DNA from 3 places in the Paenibacillus sp. S29 genome. Region 2 is predicted to be linked to each of the others. Evidence: a T-box and tRNA genes for the amino acid it is inferred to sense, from the RefSeq annotation. Region 2 holds a T-box; the other regions hold tRNA genes.
The links. The T-box of region 2 lies ahead of argS (arginine--tRNA ligase). A T-box ahead of a tRNA ligase gene usually reads a tRNA of that ligase, here a tRNA-Arg.
Positions count from the first base shown of each region.

Region 1: it encodes a tRNA-Arg, which carries the amino acid that the T-box ahead of argS (arginine--tRNA ligase) is inferred to sense. The anticodon was not compared.
Region 3: it encodes a tRNA-Arg, which carries the amino acid that the T-box ahead of argS (arginine--tRNA ligase) is inferred to sense. The anticodon was not compared.

Region 1 is NZ_JBMOUI010000007.1:96,358-103,069, reverse strand. It holds gene asnB (asparagine synthase (glutamine-hydrolyzing)) at 46-1,890, opposite strand; gene ACL9RM_RS13900 (hypothetical protein) at 2,053-2,412, shown strand; gene ACL9RM_RS13895 (DUF4870 domain-containing protein) at 2,732-3,025, opposite strand; tRNA gene ACL9RM_RS13890 (tRNA-Arg) at 3,200-3,273, shown strand; gene ACL9RM_RS13885 (hypothetical protein) at 3,687-4,190, shown strand; gene ACL9RM_RS13880 (IS4 family transposase) at 4,187-4,756, shown strand; gene ACL9RM_RS13875 (PhzF family isomerase) at 5,089-5,991, shown strand; gene ACL9RM_RS13870 (6-phospho-beta-glucosidase) at 6,348-6,712, opposite strand, start outside.
Region 2 is NZ_JBMOUI010000003.1:432,862-439,573, forward strand. It holds gene ACL9RM_RS07490 (NUDIX domain-containing protein) at 1-618, shown strand, start outside; gene ACL9RM_RS07495 (cysteine hydrolase family protein) at 686-1,252, shown strand; gene ACL9RM_RS07500 (nicotinate phosphoribosyltransferase) at 1,376-2,839, shown strand; gene ACL9RM_RS07505 (MogA/MoaB family molybdenum cofactor biosynthesis protein) at 2,906-3,421, opposite strand; gene ACL9RM_RS07510 (four-helix bundle copper-binding protein) at 3,684-4,013, shown strand; T-box leader at 4,091-4,349, shown strand; gene argS (arginine--tRNA ligase) at 4,409-6,139, shown strand; gene ACL9RM_RS07520 (S-layer homology domain-containing protein) at 6,401-6,712, shown strand, end outside.
Region 3 is NZ_JBMOUI010000011.1:21,928-28,639, forward strand. It holds gene ACL9RM_RS18275 (gluconeogenesis factor YvcK family protein) at 1-615, shown strand, start outside; gene whiA (DNA-binding protein WhiA) at 621-1,565, shown strand; gene ACL9RM_RS18285 (HPr family phosphocarrier protein) at 1,702-1,971, shown strand; gene ACL9RM_RS18290 (SIMPL domain-containing protein) at 2,244-3,005, shown strand; gene ACL9RM_RS18295 (PdaC/SigV domain-containing protein) at 3,245-4,348, shown strand; gene clpP (ATP-dependent Clp endopeptidase proteolytic subunit ClpP) at 4,474-5,070, opposite strand; tRNA gene ACL9RM_RS18305 (tRNA-Arg) at 5,281-5,355, opposite strand; gene ACL9RM_RS18310 (sugar-binding transcriptional regulator) at 5,625-6,662, shown strand.

The DNA of each region.
Region 1 (6,712 bases), on a different contig from region 2:
GCCGCTGCCGCTTAGAAGCTCTATTGCTTCAGCATTCAGCGTAGCTTATCGAATAGCAACCTTGTAAGTGCGTAACCAGTTATCCACTTGAGCAAAGTAGGCGAACAACTGGGGACCCGACATCAGCTGACCAAACCAAGGCAGATTGGTGGATGCCTCCGGTGAGGCGGCAATATCACGTACCTTTTGCGCATCGATCAGCTTGAGCAGTGGGGAAGAGGAATCATCCAGCAGTTGCAGCGCCTGCTTTTTCACAGCGGCAAGATAGGAAGGATTATGCGTTTTAGGATACGGGCTTTTTTTGCGATACAGCACATCATCCGGCAATACACCCTCCAGCGCCTTGCGTAAAATACCTTTTTCACGTCCGCCTGTCATCTTGATACTCCACGGAATGTTCCATACATATTGTACCAATCGATGATCGCAATACGGCACCCGCACTTCCAGTCCGGCCCCCATACTCATCCGATCCTTGCGATCCAGTAGAGTAGGCATAAAGCGGGTGATGTTCAAATAGGACATGACGCGCATTTGCGCAGCTTTTCCTGTTTCCCCTGGTAGCTTCGGCACTTCTCCTACCGCTTCTGAGTAGCGATCGTTCAAATACTCCAGCGGCTTGATCCAGTCCCGTACCTCAGGAGACAACAGACTGGCTCTCATATCGGGTGCAACTGCCCACGGGAATGTACCCGAATTCAGCATATCCTCCCGGTGGAACCAAGGATATCCGCCAAAAACTTCATCCGCAGCCTCGCCGGAAATAGCGACCGTAGCTCCTTTTTTAATCTCCCGGCAAAAGAGATATAGCGACGAATCCACGTCCGCCATTCCGGGTAAATCCCGCGTTAGTGTGGAGTTGTTCAGAGCTGCTACGACTTCTGGCGTATCGAATTCAATCCAGTGATGATTTGTCCCTAATTCATCCACCATCCGCTGAATCCAGGGGGCATCGGCTCCGGGTTGAAACGCATGGGCTTTAAAATGCTTGTCGTTATCCACATAATCGACCGAATACGTATGAACTTGTCCCTGCCCGGTACGTTTGTAATAATCGACAGCTAATGCGGATAGAGCGCTTGAATCCAGCCCGCCAGACAATAAGGTGCACACTGGAACATCCGAAATGAGCTGCCGCTCCACCGTATCCAGCAACAGTTCTCGTACCTTAAGTGCCGTTTCTTCGGTGTTATCCTCATGCGCAATGCTTTCCAGTGTCCAGTAGGCTTGGATGCGCACGCCGTCGCGGCTGTAGGTTAACGTATGTCCGGGGCGTAGCTCCTTCATAGACGAATAGACGCCGTGTCCGGGGGTACGTGCAGGCCCGATGATAAAAATTTCGGCCAATCCCTCGGCGTCCACTGCTGCCTCTACCGCTGGATGCTGGAGCAGTGCTTTGGGTTCTGAGCCAAATACGAATACTTCTTCGGTTTGGCTATAAAATAGCGGCTTCACTCCCAGCCGATCCCGTGCCAGAAATACCTGCTCCCGCTCGCTATCCCAGACCGCAAACGCAAAAATGCCGTTTAACCGATCCACACATTCAGGGCCCCATTCGATATAGGATTCGAGCAGCACCTCCGTGTCGCATTGTGTACGGAAAAAATGCCCGCGCTGTTGCAGCTCTTTTTTCAGCTCAGGCGCGTTATATATTTCCCCGTTATATACAATCGTATAAGTGATATCCTCCAGCTGCCGGATCATGGGCTGAGCACCATTTTCCGGGTCCATAACACTCAATCTTCGGTGTCCGAAGGCACACGGGTTGGATATCCAGGTACCCGCAGCATCCGGTCCGCGATCGGAGAGCGTTTGTGTCATATTCAGCAGCAGCTCAGATTGATGCATTAAGTCTCCGTTCCACTGTATGAAACCTGTAATTCCGCACATGTCTGTTCATCCTCTCTTTGTCGTGTTCATCCAGTGTTGGAATGAATCAAAACTAAATCCCCAGTTCATCAGTATATATGCCGAAAAGAAGCATAAAATGTCTGTCCGTTCCGAAAACTACAGATGGGGCAACCCGTCTACTCGCAAGGAAGGAGGGAGACCATGTACTACATCAAGGATGCCAAAATACGCCGCTTCACTGAACTTGACGGAGTGCGCTGCGCTGAGGTAGAGGTGCGGCCCGGTGCCGCAGATGACCCGGAACTGCTGGTCTATATTACGGCCAAGGATCAGACGGATGGTCAGCATGACTATGACATGGTACGGATCATCCGCAATGACGCCGATCTGGAGCTGGATTGGTACGACAATAATCTGCATTCGGCATTTGAGGAAGTGACAGACAAGGCCTTTACCGACTCTACACACATTACTGCCGGTGAGGAGCGAGAGAAGTTTAAAAAAGAATTGCTCTCCTATGGGCAGCTCAGCACAGAGTTTGCCAAGGAGTTCGGGGCATGAGGATATGGTGTGCTATGCCCCGGCTTTTGTTGATTTGGGCCCCGGCGCCATCGCCGGATCAGTGTGAAAGGAGGGGGAAATCATAGACGGCAAAGCGAATTATAAGAAAAACAAAGGCAGCAGTTATATTCATAACAATGAGTTCGCGGAAGAAGTGCTGGAGAAAAACGTAAGACATGAAGTACGGAGAAGTCCTAAACGCTTTGGGAATAAATAAGCAGCCATTGAACCAAATAGCAACAGCAACTCATCAAGAATGACCCTAAAGAAGCCTCCGTATCCCGCCAAATTAGCGGTATGTAGGAGGCTTCTTTTTGAACTAAGCCGCTTCACGCAGCGTCATAATCCCTTTATAGATGTTATAAACAAAAACCCCGAGATAAACCACTACGAATAGCAGTACAAACCCGATCACTGAACCTGCATGATTCGCCGTAATAATAAAATACACGAGCGGAATTGCCGCAATAATGGGGAAAATATGCGATAAAATAGCTTTTTTTGCATGTCCCTGAACATATTCGTCCCGTACTGCAATCCACACAATGACAGGCACTAGAAAAGGTGCGAAGAAAATGCTGAAATAACAAAGTGACGACAAAAGACCTCTCACGGCTTTACCCCTCCTTTATGCATGGTTCTTTGTACATAATACCCCGTTAGTGTCCAAATGATTCCTTTTGCAGCCCACTTCCCTACATCATGAAAAAATGCTTTTGACAGTTGCTCGAAATGTGATATAATAATCAATGCGCTGAATACATAAGGTTTTATTGATCAGCATCTTGTCCCAGTAGCTCAGCTGGATAGAGCAACGGCCTTCTAAGCCGTCGGTCGGGGGTTCGAATCCCTCCTGGGACGTCGAAGCGTTCAGATATGTAAAGTTTGAACGAAATTAAAAATGCTTCAAATCCTTGATATATAAGGGTTTGGGGCATTTTTTCTTTTATTGGGGTTACGATAGAAAACGTTAGAAAAAGGTGTGATTAATACACCTGTTTACTCAAATTATACACACGATTTTTACACGCTATATAAATGTTCAAAAATGTCTGTTGTTTTGAATCCTGTCCACGTAGCTCTTTCATAAGGTGGGCATATGTAGAGGTAGTGATATCTAATGAGGCGTGACCAAGCCGCTCCGAAACATACAGTAAACTAACACCTTTATATAGTAGCACGCCTGTTGAATAACCACAAAATGGTAGAAAAAAGATCGTCTTTTCTGTAGAATCGTTGGTACCATCCAAACGAATCCGTAAGAAGACGATCTCATGAAAAATTCTATCACGATTACATCTATCCTTCAATCCATGCTGACTCCTGAAGAAGTTCAAAGGGTTGTGAAGTTAATAGGTTATGAAGACAAAGCCCGCAAGTTTACGGTCTACCATTTACTCCAATACTGGTGCATGGCTGCGTTGGAACAATGGGGTAGCTATCGATCCAGCGTAGATTATGCGGCTCTCTGTGGCTTGCCCGTCATCCACTACTCACGCTTTTCAACCAAAGCCGCCGAAGTCCCGTTTTCCGTATTTAAGGAACTTTTCCATCTACTTGTTTGCAAATGTAACCGGGAAGCACGTCGGAAACTGACTTTCCCAAAAGAATTATTACTCATCGATTCAACCACGATGACGGTGGGAAAAACGCGTTTGCCTTGGGCTCCTTATCACGGGGAGCGTGCAGGTATTAAACTTCAAGTCGCTTTACGAGCAGAAAATGGGCAACCCTTCAGGTGGTCGAAACGCTGGGCTCCAAGCATGATGGCCCCATGAGTGAAGCGTTGGCTCAACCGGACTACATTTTGGTGATGGACCGTACTTATGGGAAACTGGAGCGTCTGGATCACTTCAAAACCCATGGACAATCGTTTGTCATTCGGCTTCGCGACAACGTCCATTTGGAAAAGCCTCATGCGCTACGTCGCCTTACGAAGCCAGATTCATCCGTCATTCGGGATATCACTTGCCAGTTGGGAACCCCTCAGTGTCGTTCCAGACAACGTCATCGTGTGGTGATGTTTCGGGATTTTGAAGGTCGGGAAATTCGGGTGGTTACCGATTTAATGCAGGTGACCGCAGAACAAATCGCACAGATCTATAAGGCTCGATGGCAGATTGAAGTCTTCTTTCGTTGGATCAAGCAACATTTGAATATTCCAACGCTGTTTGGTACGACTGAAAATGCGGTCTATGGGCAATTATTCTGTGCTCTAATCGTCTATGTCCTGCTCAATTGGCTATTTGTTGCTGCTCAGACTTCATGGCCCCAACATGCCGTTCATTCCTTTGCGCGATTTTCTCGTCTATTTCTTCTTCAAAACTACCTGTTGAATGGCTGATTCAGATTCGGCGCGTTCTTCTTCAGTGCACCTCTTGTTTCATGAATTGAGTTACTTATTTTGGTTATTCAACAGGCGTGGCAGAATCTAAAAGTATCTATAATCATAAAAGATTTATTCCACTTTTAGATAAGGATTGAGAAGACCATTTCAGCTAACTGCGGCTTTAGTTTAATAACAACTTCCATAAAAGAGCGCGATTCTATAATAAGGATCAGTTCGTTTTCATTAAAGGGCCATATTATATCTTTTAATTTAAGTGAAACTGCCTAAAAAGTATGTTAATATCGGATTTAACAGACAGACAAACTAGTATTTATAGAGGCGAAATTATGAGAAAATATAGAATATATCAAGTAGACTCATTTACAAAAAATAGATTTCATGGTAACCCTGCTGGGGTTGTTCCAAATGCAAATGGACTTACAGATGAGCAGATGCAGAGAATTGCAAGAGAATTAAATAATTCGGAAACTGCATTTATTTTTGAAACAGATTCTTCAAATTATGATGTTGAAGTAAGATTTTTTACTCCAACAACAGAGGTTCCAATTTGTGGTCATGCAACAGTAGCAGCACATTATATTTATGCAATTGAGAGAAAAGCTGAAACTGGAAGAATTATTCAAAAAACAAAAGCAGGTATATTGCCTGTTGATGTTATAAAGTATGAAGATGACTATTCTATTGTAATGACACAGGGAGAACCTTCTGTATCAGAGCCTTTAAATGATGAAATAAGAAGTCAGATTGCAAATGCGTTAGGTATTTCTTGTAAAGATATTTGCATGGAATATCCAGTTGCAATATCTTCAACAGGTCATTCTAAGGTAATGGTTCCGATTTACTCCAATGAAATACTACATAGTTTAAAACCTGATTTGCAGAAGCTTACAGAAATCAGCAAGCATATTGGATGTAATGGATATTATGTTTTTACATTAAATCCACAAGAGGATATATTGGTTCACGGAAGAATGTTTGCTCCTGCAATTGGAATAGCTGAAGACCCGGTGACAGGAAATGCAAACGGACCGCTTGGAGCCTATTTGGTACACTATAACATTTTGCAAAATGAGAATGAGCAGTCTTTTGATTTTGATATTTTACAAGGTGAGGCAATCAAAAGAGAGGGAACAATGCATGTTCATGTGAAAAAGGAACAGGGAAAACCCGTATTAGTTCAAATTACGGGGAAAGCGGTTATTGCTTTTTCAACGGAGATCATACTTTAAAAAAGTCTAACAAATTTATCAATAAGCTTAATGACGGATTGTCAAGCCAAGTACAAACCCAATAACACCAACGTCCCAGCAAGTACTCCTGGGACGTATAGCAAAGCTTCCTACATGTAGGAAGCTTCAGAGTGTCGAGAAAGTCCAGAGGACTTTTCGACACTTCTATTTTTATATGGGGAGACGCATCTTTTAAAACAAAAATCGATTTAAAACGATCTGAGGACCCTAGTTTTTAGACCACTAAGACAGTTTTAAACCCCCTGCAAAAAAACAGGGGGTTTCTCGACAGCCTGAAGCTTCCTACATGTAGGAAGCTTTTTTGTGTTCCAGCAGGATGATAGCGACCTACCTTTTTATACCGTCGCCTTCTCTTTATGAGCAAAGAACTGCGGCAGATGCTCTTTGTGTGCCTCCAGCAATTCATCCAGCACGGTTTGAGCAATATCCCCACTTGGTACGAGCGGATTCAGGGTGAAGGCTTGCAGTGCGGTTGCATAGTCACCGGTGACCGCCGCTTCAATCGTCAGCTCTTCCATTGCCTTCATTACTTGCAGCAAGCCCCGCTGTGCAGGTGGGAATTTGCCAAAGTTGACAGGTTCGGCACCATGGGCGCGAATGACACTGGTCACTTCGATGGCGCTATCATAAGGAACATCATCAATCGCACCATTGTTACGTGTACTAACGACCATCAATGTGCCTTTGTTGTTATAAATGG
Region 2 (6,712 bases):
AAGCGCCGCAGTTGGCCGTTTGCAGGACGCTGGGCTTTGCCTGGAGGGTTTTGTCAGGAAGATGAATCTATGTATGGTGCTGCCAAGCGGGAGCTGTTAGAGGAGACGGGTGTGGACGGCGGGCATCTGGAGTATTTGGGTGTATATAGTGGACCGGGACGTGATCCGCGCGGGTGGATCATATCACATGCATTTTTTGCGCTGGTAGAAGAATGGATGTTGGAACAGCGTCAGGCGGCCGATGATGCTTCCGAGGTCGGGTTATTCACGATCCGCGAAGCGTTGGAGGAATTGGAGCTGGCATTCGATCACCGGGATATCATAGTAGATGCTTATCGCAAAATTCAGTTGCAGATGCTTCAGACGACGATCGCCAAGCAGTTTTTACCGCTACATTTTACACTGGGTGAATTATATCAGGTGATTCAGAGTGTCGTACCGGATTTCGAAGAGCCAAACTTTATTCGCAAAATAACATCGACTCGTAGCAGGCAGGGAATACTGGAAGAGGTGCGTGATGAGAACGGCAAACCGCTCAGTTCCAACCAGTATTCACAAAGACCTGCACAGTTGTACCGTTTTAGTGACAGAGTACCGCGTTTATCTATCTACACGTAACGTCTAATGTAATAGGTTACGCATAGAACGTACAATTTCACTTTGAGGATAAGGAGCTGACCGTACGATGCAGGCACTAATTGTTATTGATTACACGAAAGATTTTGTGGACGGTAGTTTGCCTGTAGGACAACCTGCGATTGAGTTGGATGAACGGATCGCAGCAATTACGCAGGCATACGTGGATCAAGGGGACTTTGTTGTCATGGCTGTGGATTTGCATGAGGAGAACGACCTTTATCACCCGGAGAGCAAGCTGTTTCCTCCACATAATATACGTGGAACCAACGGACGACATTTGTATGGCAAGCTTCGTAGCCTCTATGAGCAACAAAGTGATCTTATCTACTGGTTGGATAAAACACGGTATAGTGCTTTTGCGGGCACAGATCTGGAGCTCAGGCTGCGTGAACGTGGTATTCTGGAAGTTCATCTGATTGGTGTGTGTACAGATATATGTGTGCTGCATACGGCTGTAGATGCTTATAACAAAGGTTTTGCTATTACTGTATACAAGGACGCTGTGGCGAGCTTTAATCAAGCTGGACATGATTGGGCTTTGGGTCATTTTGAAGGAAGTCTTGGAGCCGCGGTACGGTCGGCTGAGGATACGGTTTTACGCCAGAAGAAGTAAAATAACTTAACGATTGTGCACCAATGTCCGATAACAAAATGGAGCCGGATATTGCTGAATCTGGGCAGATGAGGCGGTACGCTGCCACCACAAACCTGGGGACAGTCAGAGAGGATGATTACGATGCAGTCAACGAGCCTCGCATTACATACAGATAAATATCAGATTAATATGATGTACGCCCATTGGGTGAACGGAAGTCATCAGCGTAAAGCTGTGTTCGAGGCGTATTTCCGTAAACTCCCTTTTGGTAATGGATACGCCGTGTTCGCTGGTCTGGAACGCATTGTGAATTATATTGCAAATTTGCGGTTTACAGAAGAGGACATTCGCTACCTGTCTGAACAGGAGGAGAAATACGATCCCATGTTCATGGAGGCGCTTCGCCAGTTTAAGTTTGGTGGAACGGTCCATTCGATGAAAGAAGGAGCACTTGTTTTTCCAAACGAGCCTTTGGTACGTGTTGAAGGAACGATTATGGAAACGCAGCTTGTCGAGACGGCATTGCTTAATTTTATGAACTATCAGACGCTCATTGCGACAAAGGCGTCGCGCATCAAGCAGGTGGCAAGTGACGATACACTGCTCGAATTTGGGACACGGCGTGCGCAGGAAGCAGATGCGGCGATTTGGGGAGCACGGGCAGCTTATGTGGCAGGTTTTGACGCGACTTCTAATATGCTGGCAGGCGAGCATTTTGGAATCCCGACGAAGGGGACACATGCCCATTCATGGGTGCAGACCTTTATGACGGAGCAGGAGGCGTTTGACGTGTATGCGAAGGTTTTACCGGACCAGGTTACACTGTTGGTAGACACCTTTGACACGCTGGAAAGCGGTGTTCCTCATGCGATTCGGACAGCAAAAATGCTGGAGAGTCAGGGCAAGCGTATGAATGCAATCCGTCTGGATAGCGGTGACTTGGCTTATCTATCCATTCAGGCGCGGGAAATGCTCGATGCTGAAGGCTTAGATTACGTACAAATTGTAGCTTCCAATGATTTGGATGAAAATACGATTTTTAACCTGAAAGCCCAAGGGGCACGTATTGATGTATGGGGTGTAGGAACACAGCTTATTACGGCTTCAGATCAACCTTCGCTTGGCGGGGTGTACAAGCTGGTTGAGCGTGAAGTGGATGGCGAAATGTTGCCGACGATTAAGATCTCGGGTAACCCAGAAAAAGTATCCACACCAGGCAAGAAGGATGTATATCGCATTGTGGATAAGAAGAAAGGGAGAGCTGTAGCCGATTATATTTCTTTCCCGGATGAAGAGCGTCCGCGTAATGGTAAGCGCCTGAAGCTGTTTAACCCTTTACATCCGTATATGAAGAAGTATGTAGAAAATTATGAAGCCGTGCCAATGCTTGAGCCTATTTTTATAAATGGACAGAAGGTATATGAGCTTCCTGAGCTGGATGAAATTCGTGCCTACCATACTTCACAGTTGAAATTGTTTTGGCCAGAATATTTGCGGAAGCTGAACCCTGAAATTTATCGTGTAAATCTGAGCGAGAAGGTATGGGAGCTGAAGCAAAAGCTGATCGACAGCTATATGCAGCCCGAAGTTGAAGAAAAAGAATAGTTGGAAGAGGCACCTCATGAATGTATGGGGTGCCTTTTTGTGTCGCGGCATGTAGGAAATAGGAGCTTATTTATAAATTTCTCTCATCACATGTCGTAGCTCAGGGACAATAATGCGTTCCATTGCCAAACGAACGGCTCCGCGTGAGCCAGGCATAGAAAATACAGCTGTCCGACCCACAGTACCAGCTACAGCCCGGCTTAATATAGCTGCTGAACCAATGTCCTCAGCAAAGCTTAAATAACGGAAGATTTCCCCAAAGCCAGGTAGTTCCTTATCCAGTAGAGAGGAGACGGCTTCATATGTAGTATCACGTGGAGAAATACCGGTACCGCCTGTCAAAAGTACAGCCTCGATGTCATTCTGTGCCGCTGCTTCAGATACTAACTGCTGAATACCTTCGTAGTCATCCTTGACGATGACATATCGAACAACCTTATATCCATTGGTTTCTAGTAGATCCATGAGCAGTTGTCCCCCGGTATCTGTTTCCACGGTACGTGTGTCCGAGACAGTCACGACCATGCAATTAACCTGTTGCGGGGATTCCTGTCGATGCTCCTCTACGGAAGACATATTCATTAAAATGTTCACTCCTTGATCGATGGTTAGACATACACTTTTTACAATAGAGCAATGACTGAGTGTATGCAAGTCAGAAACAGGGGCTAAAAATCCATGTGATTAATATCCTTGCACTTACATACTGGAATATAGTACACTTCCTTACATAAGTCGGGATTGTTTTGTTTTTATTTTATTGTAAGCGCGCACATCAAATGATTAAACTCAAGGATCAGCGGGTAATAGTACAGCAGGGTCAACAACTGGGAGGTAATGTAATATGAATCATTCATACCAACAATGCGTGGATGCTTGCCTGGAATGTATGAACGCTTGCAATGTATGTTACGTAGCGAGTTTGAAGGAATATGATTTAGCTATGCTGCGTGAATGTATTCGAGTGAGTAGGGAATGTGCAGAAATATGCGGATTTGCTGCTCAAATGCTGCAGCGCGGAACGGATTTTGCCGAGCAAATCTGTGAGCTGTGCGCCAAGGCCTGTGAGGTATGTGCTGCTGAATGCAGCAAGCATTCCCATGATCATTGCAAACATTGTGCAGAAGCCTGCCGTCGTTGCGTTCAGGCATGCCGCCAATTGGTGGCAGTGTAATTACATATATGGAACTAGTGCCTGAAGAGGAAATAAAAGATTGCTTTCTACTGAATAGGTTTGTATAATAATTGGAATTAACGTCATGGAACGGGAGAGTAGCAGCGGAGCCGTATCATTACAGCGAGCCGGAAGAGGTGGAAGCCGGTATGAGGTCCGATGTGAAGCGCACCCGGGAGACGGTTGATCCAACGAGCAGAATTTCTAGTAGATCAGCCCGGCAGACACCGTTATTAGTCATTGGAGTGAAATCGCGATTTGTGTAAGTTATCTTTAGCTGCACAACCGATTTACGAAGAGTGGTACCGCGGGGATATTGAAGTTCTCGTCTCTTGAATTATTTCAAGAGGCGGGAGCTTTTTTTGTTAGATTCTATAAAAAGAAGGAGAGAGATCATGTTAGTGAGGATTGCTGCTCAAGCGATATTGGCCCATACGGGCTTGGAGGAAAAAGAAATTTTATCTTTATTCGAGGTGCCTCCGCAGCCTGAATGGGGAGATGTAGCGTTTCCCTGTTTTGTGCTGGCTAAGAAGTTTCGAAAGTCTCCGCAGCACATTGCAATGGAATTAGCGGAGCTAGTGAGCCATGAAGAAGGTTTAACTGCTTCAGCATCGGGTGCCTACGTAAATATAACATTGGATCGATCGGTTCATATTCCGCTTATGCTTGCTGAGTTGAGCAAAGCTGATTTCCTCAGGCCCAATATCGGACACGGACAGCGGGTGGTCATTGATATGTCTTCGCCCAATATTGCCAAACCGTTTGGTATTGGTCATCTTCGCTCTACTGTTATTGGTGCTGCCTTGTATCGCATACTTGGTGAAACCGGATATGTCCCAATTAGTGTGAATCATCTTGGAGATTGGGGAACACAGTTTGGCAAGCAAATTGCGGCCTATAAAAGATGGGGAAATGAGGAGCAGCTACAACATGATCCGATTGGTGAATCGCTGAAACTGTATGTGCGTTTTCATCAGGAGGCCGAGCATGATCCAACTTTGGAAGATGAAGGCCGCGAGTGGTTCCGACGTTTGGAGCATGGGGATGCTGAGGCTCAACAACTATGGGAGTTTTTTGTTGAAGTCAGTCTGGGTGAATTTGATCGTATGTACCAGCGCCTGAACATTACATTTGACCATGTGCTGGGAGAAAGTTTTTACAATGATAAGATGCAGGCAGTTGTTGCTCAATTAAGAGCAAAGGGATTGCTGGAGGAAAGTGATGGCGCGCTCGTAGTTCGTCTGGAAGACGAGGAACTGCCGCCATGTCTTATTCTAAAAAAGGATGGGACTACCATTTATCCGACACGTGATCTGGCAACAGCGATTTATCGTCATGAAGTGATGAAGGCTGATCGGCTTCTGTACGTCGTTGGTGGGGAACAGAAGCTGCATTTCCAGCAGGTGTTTGCGGTGCTGAAACATGCAGGAGAGGCATGGGCGGAGCAGTGTGAGCATGTGCCGTTTGGATTAATGCGGTTTGCGGGTAAGAAAATGTCTACAAGACGTGGAAAAGTTGTCAAACTGGAAGAGGTGCTGGATGAAGCTATAGCCCGTGCTCAAGCCATCATTACTCAGAAGAATCCCGATTTGCAGGAACAACAGGCAGTAGCAGAGGACGTTGGTATTGGGGCGATTATTTTTGGTGACTTAAAAAACAACCGGCTGAATGAAGTGGATTTTTCGTTGGAGGAGGCGCTGACCTTTGAAGGTGAGACCGGGCCTTATGTGCAGTATACTCATGCGCGCATACGCAGCCTTCTGGAGAAAGCTCATGCTCGCGCCGATGTTGATGTTATTACTAATTCTACCGACAACGCCCTTGTCCAAGATAGCCATTCTCGTGATTTGAATGACATATCGGATGAAATGTTTGGTGACGCAGGTTGGGCGCTGCTTAAGCAGTTGGATCGTTATCACGGACAACTGATACGTGCGGCTCGCCAACTGGAGCCTTCGGTTATTGCGAGATTTGCACTGGATACGGCCCAGGCGTTCAACCGTTTTTACGCCAAGGAAAGGATTGTCGATGGTGGACGCTGGCGTATTCAATTGGCGGAACAAACTGCGGATATTCTGGCATGCGCGCTGCAACTTCTTGGTCTGAAAGCACCGAATCGGATGTAAGCAAAGAGAACAAAGGGGAGCGAGGTTTGCCGGCGGGATACTGCTACCCAGATCCGGTTCTTCCAAGGGGATACTGTAAAAGGTAATCTGTTACAGGCACTTTTGGGTATGTATAAAGATTGTGAGCAGAAAAGAGTTAGACGGGTTACACTAATCGCAGGTATTCCACTGTTTTGCAACCAATTTGTGCATATTTGAAACATTTGATGCTTTTATTGCGTCGGTAAGTATAGAAGCAAAGTAAACATGGAGGTGTATCTCATGAAAAAAAATAAAAGCGTGGCAGTTGCCCTGCTTGTCGTCTGCTCATTGGCTGTGGCTACGTCGGCTTCTGCTTTTCGTGATATAAAGGGAGCTGAACAGGAGAAGATCGTAAAGTCACTTCAGGATAAAGGAATTATCCAAGGAATAACCAAGGATAAATTTGCACCGGATCAAACGCTCACCTATGCACAAGGAGTACATTTGGTTGTTCGTGCGATGGATCTTCAGGTAATGCCTGATTTCACAACGGGTTCCTTTGCAAACATTCCGGCTTCCGCATGGTATGCTCAGTCCTATCGGATTGCGGCC
Region 3 (6,712 bases), on a different contig from region 2:
GTCCGGGGACGTGTGCTACCGGCAGCCGAGGAAGGCGTTGTGTTAAGCGCTGAGATGGAGGATGGCACGGTGATTACCGGGGAGTCCAAGATCCCGGAAGCGGGCGGACGAATCAAACGCGTCTTTCTTGAACCGACTCACGTGGAGCCGTTGCCTGAGGCTGTAGAGGCCATTAATGAAGCCGATGCGATTTTGATTGGCCCCGGCAGTCTATATACCAGCATATTACCAAATTTGCTTGTACCTAAACTCGCTGAAGCTGTAGTAAAATCAGACGCTATCAAAATATTTGTCTGTAACGTTATGACCCAGCCTGGGGAAACCGATGGTTATACGGTAGGAGATCACCTGCAAGCTATTTTTGAGCATGTAGGGCATCATCTCTTCGACTATGTCATTGTAAATAACGGAGAAATTCCACCCCAAGTACAGGAAATGTATGCCGAGCAGGGAGCCAAGCCAGTTCAAGTAGACATGGGTGAACTGACCGACCGGGGATATAAAGTGGTGGCAGATACATTAGTTCTGTTCCGCACGTATTTACGGCATGATGCCGACAAATTGAGCCAGCATATTTACCAATTGGTACAAAACTGGATATTAAGAAGGAGGTGAGTCCCTTGTCCTTTGCGGCACAAACGAAAAAAGAGCTTACGATGATTGAAAGCCAGTCCTGCTGTGAGAAAGCGGAACTATCTGCACTTATACGTATGCTCGGATCCGTACAACTGTCGAATAAAAGGGTGATATTGGACGTGTCCACAGAAAATGCCGCGATTGCAAGGCGGATTTACTCCTTGATCAAGAAGCATTTTCAACTTCATATCGAACTGCTTGTACGGAAAAAAATGCGCTTGAAAAAAAATAATGTGTACATTGTCCGTATTCCCAATGGTGTGCAGCAACTGCTAAAGAATCTTTATATCGTCACAGAAGGTTTCTTATTCACTGACGGGATTAATCGGGATATCGTTCGGAAAAACTGTTGTAAGAGGGCTTATTTGCGGGGCGCCTTTATGGCAGGTGGCTCTGTCAACAATCCTGAAGGATCGTCTTACCACCTTGAAATTTCTTCGATGTATGAGGAGCATTGTCAGGCACTCGTTGATCTTGCGAATGAATTTCATCTAAATGCTCGCTGTATTGAGCGAAAAAAAGGTTTTATTCTCTACATCAAGGAAGGCGAGAAGATCATTGAGCTGCTTAGCATCATTGGGGCGCATCAAGCCTTGTTCAAATTTGAAGATGTACGCATTATGCGTGATATGCGCAATTCTGTAAATCGCATTGTCAATTGTGAAACGGCTAATTTGAACAAGACGATCGGAGCTGCTGTCCGGCAAATTGAGAATATTAAGTTGCTGGAGAGGGAAGTTGGTTTGGAGACCTTGCCGGATAAACTGCGAGAAGTGGCAGAAATTCGGCTCGCTCATCCCGATTTGAATTTGAAAGAAGTCGGGGAAATGCTCAAAGGGGTCGTGAGTAAATCGGGTGTAAATCATCGGCTTCGCAAAATTGATGAGATGGCTGACAAAATTAGGGGCGAAAATGGCCTGATTCCGTAAAAAGAGTGTCCATGGGGCTTTTAGCCCCGGTTTTTTTAGTTTTTTTTCTAGTGTCTGTCCCGGGTTAATGTTATAATGTGATAAATAAAATGGAGTAAGTAGTGTCCAGATTTATTTGATGAGGGGGTAAGCTGACATGTCAAAACATCCGGTAGTCGTACGCTTGAAAACAGGACTGCACGCCAGACCTGCTGCGTTGTTCGTACAGGAAGCGAATAAATATTCATCTGAGATTTTTGTGGAAAAAGAAGACAAAAAAGTTAATGCCAAGAGTATCATGGGTATTATGAGTCTTGCGATCAGTACAGGTACTGAAATCAATATTAGTGCTGAAGGTGCGGACGCCGAACAGGCTGTAAACGCTTTAGTAAGTCTGGTTAGTAAGGTAGAGCTGGAAAATCAATAAACAAAGATTTGCTTTGTAATATGGTGTATGCTCTTAGTGAAAAGCCCCTTTGGGGCTTTTTTTGTATCCAGAAAAAAGTCTTCGAACGCTCCTCCGTTAACTGTTCTATGTGTGGATTTGTTGAATATAGAGACTGTATTAAGTTCAAGTTATAAATAATTAAAATTTCCATGGTCATGCTCTGTTTCGGAAATATGTATGCTTGGCTGCAACCTTTTTCCGTCATTTCCGTCTGGAAGGTACAAACATTTACAAGAAAGAGGTTGAATTCAATGAGACTTTGGACAAAAACAGTAGCCACGGCAGTTCTCGCAGGAGCATTAATGGCAGGGGGAGTAGCAGGAGGATTATGGACAGGGGCAGATCGTGCTTATGCTGCGTCAACAGCTTCGACGGTAAACGGTGTAATTAATGTGACTGGAAGCGGGGAAGTATTGGCGAAGCCCGATATTGCTTATCTCTCTATCGGTGTACAATCGGAAGGGAATACGGCAGCGGCTGCTCAAAAAGCCAATGCTACAAAATTGAACAAGGTTACACAACTGCTGAAAGAAAAGTGGAGCATCAGCGCAGATGACATTCAGACCAGCCAGTTTTATGTACAGCCTAACTACACCTATAACGAAAAAGAAGGGCAGAAGCTCAAAGGCTACACTGCCAACCATACACTTTCCGTCAAATACCGCGATTTGGATAAAATTGGTCAGTTATTGGATGAGGCGACCAAGTCTGGAGCCAATAACGTAGATAATGTACGTTTTTCCGTGGAAGATCCTTCGACTTATGAAGAGGAAGCCATTACTAAGGCATTGGGAAGCGCACAATCTAAAGCCAGTGCTGTAGCTAAAGCAGCCAAACGCGGGTTAGGTGCCCTTGTGAGTGTGACGGTAGATGGCGGAGAAGCACAAGTCTTTACACAACGTGAAAATGCCATGTCAAAATCGCTCTTGGACGTAGCAGGTGGCGGGACAGAGATCCAATCGGGACAAGTAACAGTGAAAGTTCAGGTGTCGGCTCAGTACGAAATGAACTAATACAGATCATCAAACGAAGCCACAAGCGGCCTGCATCATGCGTAGGCTGGCTTGCTGGCTCTTTTTGTATATCGAAACCTTTTTGTAATGAGTCTGTCATAGCTAAGGGTTATTAGGTGTACATATTGAAATCGGAGAGTGTACAGATTGTAAACTACATACAATAGGGTATAGATATAATAAGAAAAGTAATTATCACACATACACAATACAGATCAATAACAGGAGGAATACTTAATATGAGTAAGCATGCGAAAAAATGGGGTTCAGCACTGCTGGCAGCTGGGATTTTAGCAGGAGTCGCAGCTGTTCCCGTTTCCTATATCCAGGCAGCATCGACCAAACAAGCGACAACACAGCAACCAGGAATCACCATCCAATGGAATGGTAAAACGTTGCCCGCTAAAGGTGTTCAAGTGAACGGGAGTACAATGATTCCGGTGGCCGCACTGCGTGACAGCCTGGGGATTCCAGTAAGCTATGATGCGAAAACAACGACATATACCGTAGGTAGCGGGTACAATAAACTTTACATTATGGCTTCTTCCTCGGATGCCTACGTCAACGTCAATGGAATCAATACACGTAGCATGGATGCCAAACAGATCGCTGGGAAGCTATACATTCCTATGAGTCTGCTGAAAGACTATCTAGGCATAGATGCTCAATGGAATGCTGCTCAGAAAACAGTAACGCTGAGTAAAAGCCAGCTAAATCCGATCACCATTGCGTCTCAAACACTTCCGGCTTCGAGTAATGCGAAGGTGTCCTACAAGATTAAGTACCCGCAAATCAGCGGCAGTCAGCTGAATCCTGAGGCTCAACAGGCCATTAACAATGTGCTTAAAAAGCATGCAGAGGGTATATTGGCAGCAGGTAAAAAGATGATGGCTGAGGGAGAGGCTACAACAGAAAGACCGTATGAGTTTGGAAACGATTTTGCGATTGCCTATAACAAAGATGGTATTCTGAGTGTGATTATGCAGGACTACTCGTATACGGGTGGCGCACATGGCATGACGGCACGTAAAGGATATACGTTCTCGCTCGCTGATGGTAAACTGCTGCAATTGTCTGACGTTTTGAAGGCAAATCCGAACTATAAAAAGTTCCTCAATGCTGATTTGAAGAAAAAAATCGATGCGCTTCAGGCTGGCGAAGGATTCGGCAAATTTAAAGAGCTGGCGGCAGATCAGAATTTTTATGTGACGAGCAGTGGAGTAACAATCGTGTTTGATTTGTATGATTATGCGCCATACGCGTATGGAATTCCGGAGTTTACCTACTCGTTCGGTCAATTGCTGCCTCAAGGCGGAAAGCCTTTTGCGGGACAGAATGAATAGTAGAAATAAACAAGTTCAATTGTCTATAACCTAAAAAAACAATAAAGCAAAAAAGCTGCCTACCGGATAAGAACATCCGGAGCAGCTTTTTCATTTACCAGTTAACGAGAGGTGAATTTCTTCCCTTATACACCTTCTGGAGAGGAGCTAGTTAGCACTTTATCAATAATACCGTATTCCTTGGCATCATCAGCAGACATGAAGTAGTCACGGTCTGTATCTTTTTCAATGCGCTCCAGTGGTTGGCCTGTGCGATCTGCGAGAATGCGGTTCAGTTTATCACGCATTTTCAGAATGCGGCGTGCGCGGATTTCAATATCCGTTGCCTGGCCTTGTGCACCACCCAGTGGTTGGTGAATCATAATTTCACTGTTTGGCAAAGCGAAACGTTTACCTTTGGCGCCTGCATTCAGCAAGAACGCGCCCATGGAAGCCGCCATACCTACGCAAATCGTAGATACGTCAGGTTTAATATACTGCATCGTATCGAAAATGGCCATACCAGCTGTAATGGAACCGCCAGGACTGTTAATATACAAGTGAATATCTTTTTCAGGATCTTCGGCAGCCAAAAACAGCATTTGCGCAATAATAGAGTTGGCTACAACGTCATTGACGTCCGAGCCTAACAAAATAATGCGATCCTTCAACAGTCTGGAATAAATGTCATAGGCGCGTTCGCCGCGGTTACTTTGTTCTACTACCATAGGAACATAGCTCACGTCAAAAAACCTCCCTTAAATATCGTTAGTGGATTTGGTGGACATGCCGATTACACGTCCCTTATTTATAAACTGTTACCGTATTAACCACATGATAAACAATTTCAAACAAAAAGTCAAAGAAAGTCAAACTAATGATTAAAAAAAAGAGCCCTCAGCGCTCTTATTGGTTAAAACATTATGTAGAAGCATTTATGCGTTCATTTAAAATGGCGCGCCCGCGAGGAATCGAACCTCGATCTCAGGCTCCGGAGGCCTACGTCATATCCGTTGGACCACGGGCGCATAGTTCAATCAATGCAAACAACTAACTAATTAAACAGCTAATTGGAAACAAAGATGATTATATGATATACAGCAGTGAATTGCAAGCTTTTATTAAATGCGCATATTCAGGCAAATGGTTGAGAAATATAGGTTCAGATAGACTTGCATGTGGAGCAAATATTGGTTAAGATATACGTGGGACTTAAAAAGTTATCCCGGGACGTTTTAAGACCAGTTAGAGATAAAGCATTAGAGACAGAACTTAGAAGTGTGCGGGAGTGGAAAGCATGCGAAAGATATTAGAAATACAGAAGCAGCTTCTGCCCGACCTCATGGATGTTTTGAAAAAAAGGTACACGATCCTGCATCAGATTATGCTGTCCGATGTTGTTGGACGCAGAACACTGGCAGCTTCACTGAACATGACTGAGCGCGTGTTGCGCGCCGAAACCGATCTTCTTAAAGCTCAAGGGCTAATTGAGATTGAGAGTGTGGGCATGAAGGTGAGCAAAGCAGGACTGGATCTGCTGGAACAGCTGGAGCCGATTGCGAACAACTTGTTCGGCCTGTCCCAATTGGAGGACCAGATTCGTCAAGCCTATGGTTTGAGGAAGGTGGTTGTCGTTCCAGGGGATTCGGATGCTTCTCCGTTAACAAAGCAGGAGCTGGGGCGCGCTGGAGCAAAAGCGTTGCTGAGTGTTATGGACGACGAGGATGTGGTCGCTGTAACAGGTGGCACGACGATTGCCGACGTGGCGGAACAACTGGCACTACCTTCTAATGGCCCACTTAAGGGTGGGTGGTTTGTACCGGCACGCGGGGGTTTGGGAGAAAGCATGGAAATGCAGGCCAACACAATTGCTTCCACAATGGCTCGCAAGGTAGGCGCTCAATACCGTCTGCTCCATGTACCGGATTTGCTCAGCAATCATGCTTACAACTCCTTGCTTGAAGATACGAACATTCAGGATATATTGAACCTGATTCGCGAGAGTCGTATCATCATTCACGGGATAGGCAACGCCATAGCGATGGCACATAGACGTAAACTTGATCCCGAAACCTTTGCTCAGATCAGCAGTGAGGGGGCCGTTGCCGAATCGTTTGGTTATTACTTTAACGAAGATGGCGTCGTTGTTCACAGAATGCTGACGCTTGGACTTCGATTAGAGGACATCAGGCGTACCGATACGGTTCTAGGCGTAGCTGGAGGCAAGAGCAAGGCGGCCGCTATTCATGCGGTACTGCGTTTCGGGCAAGAAGACATTCTAGTCACCGACGAAGGCGCTGCTGTCGAGATTGTAAGTCATTACTTAAATGGTTAAGATGGATTTATGAATGGTGTTGTCTTGACGGGCTTTCGGGTCTGTCTTGA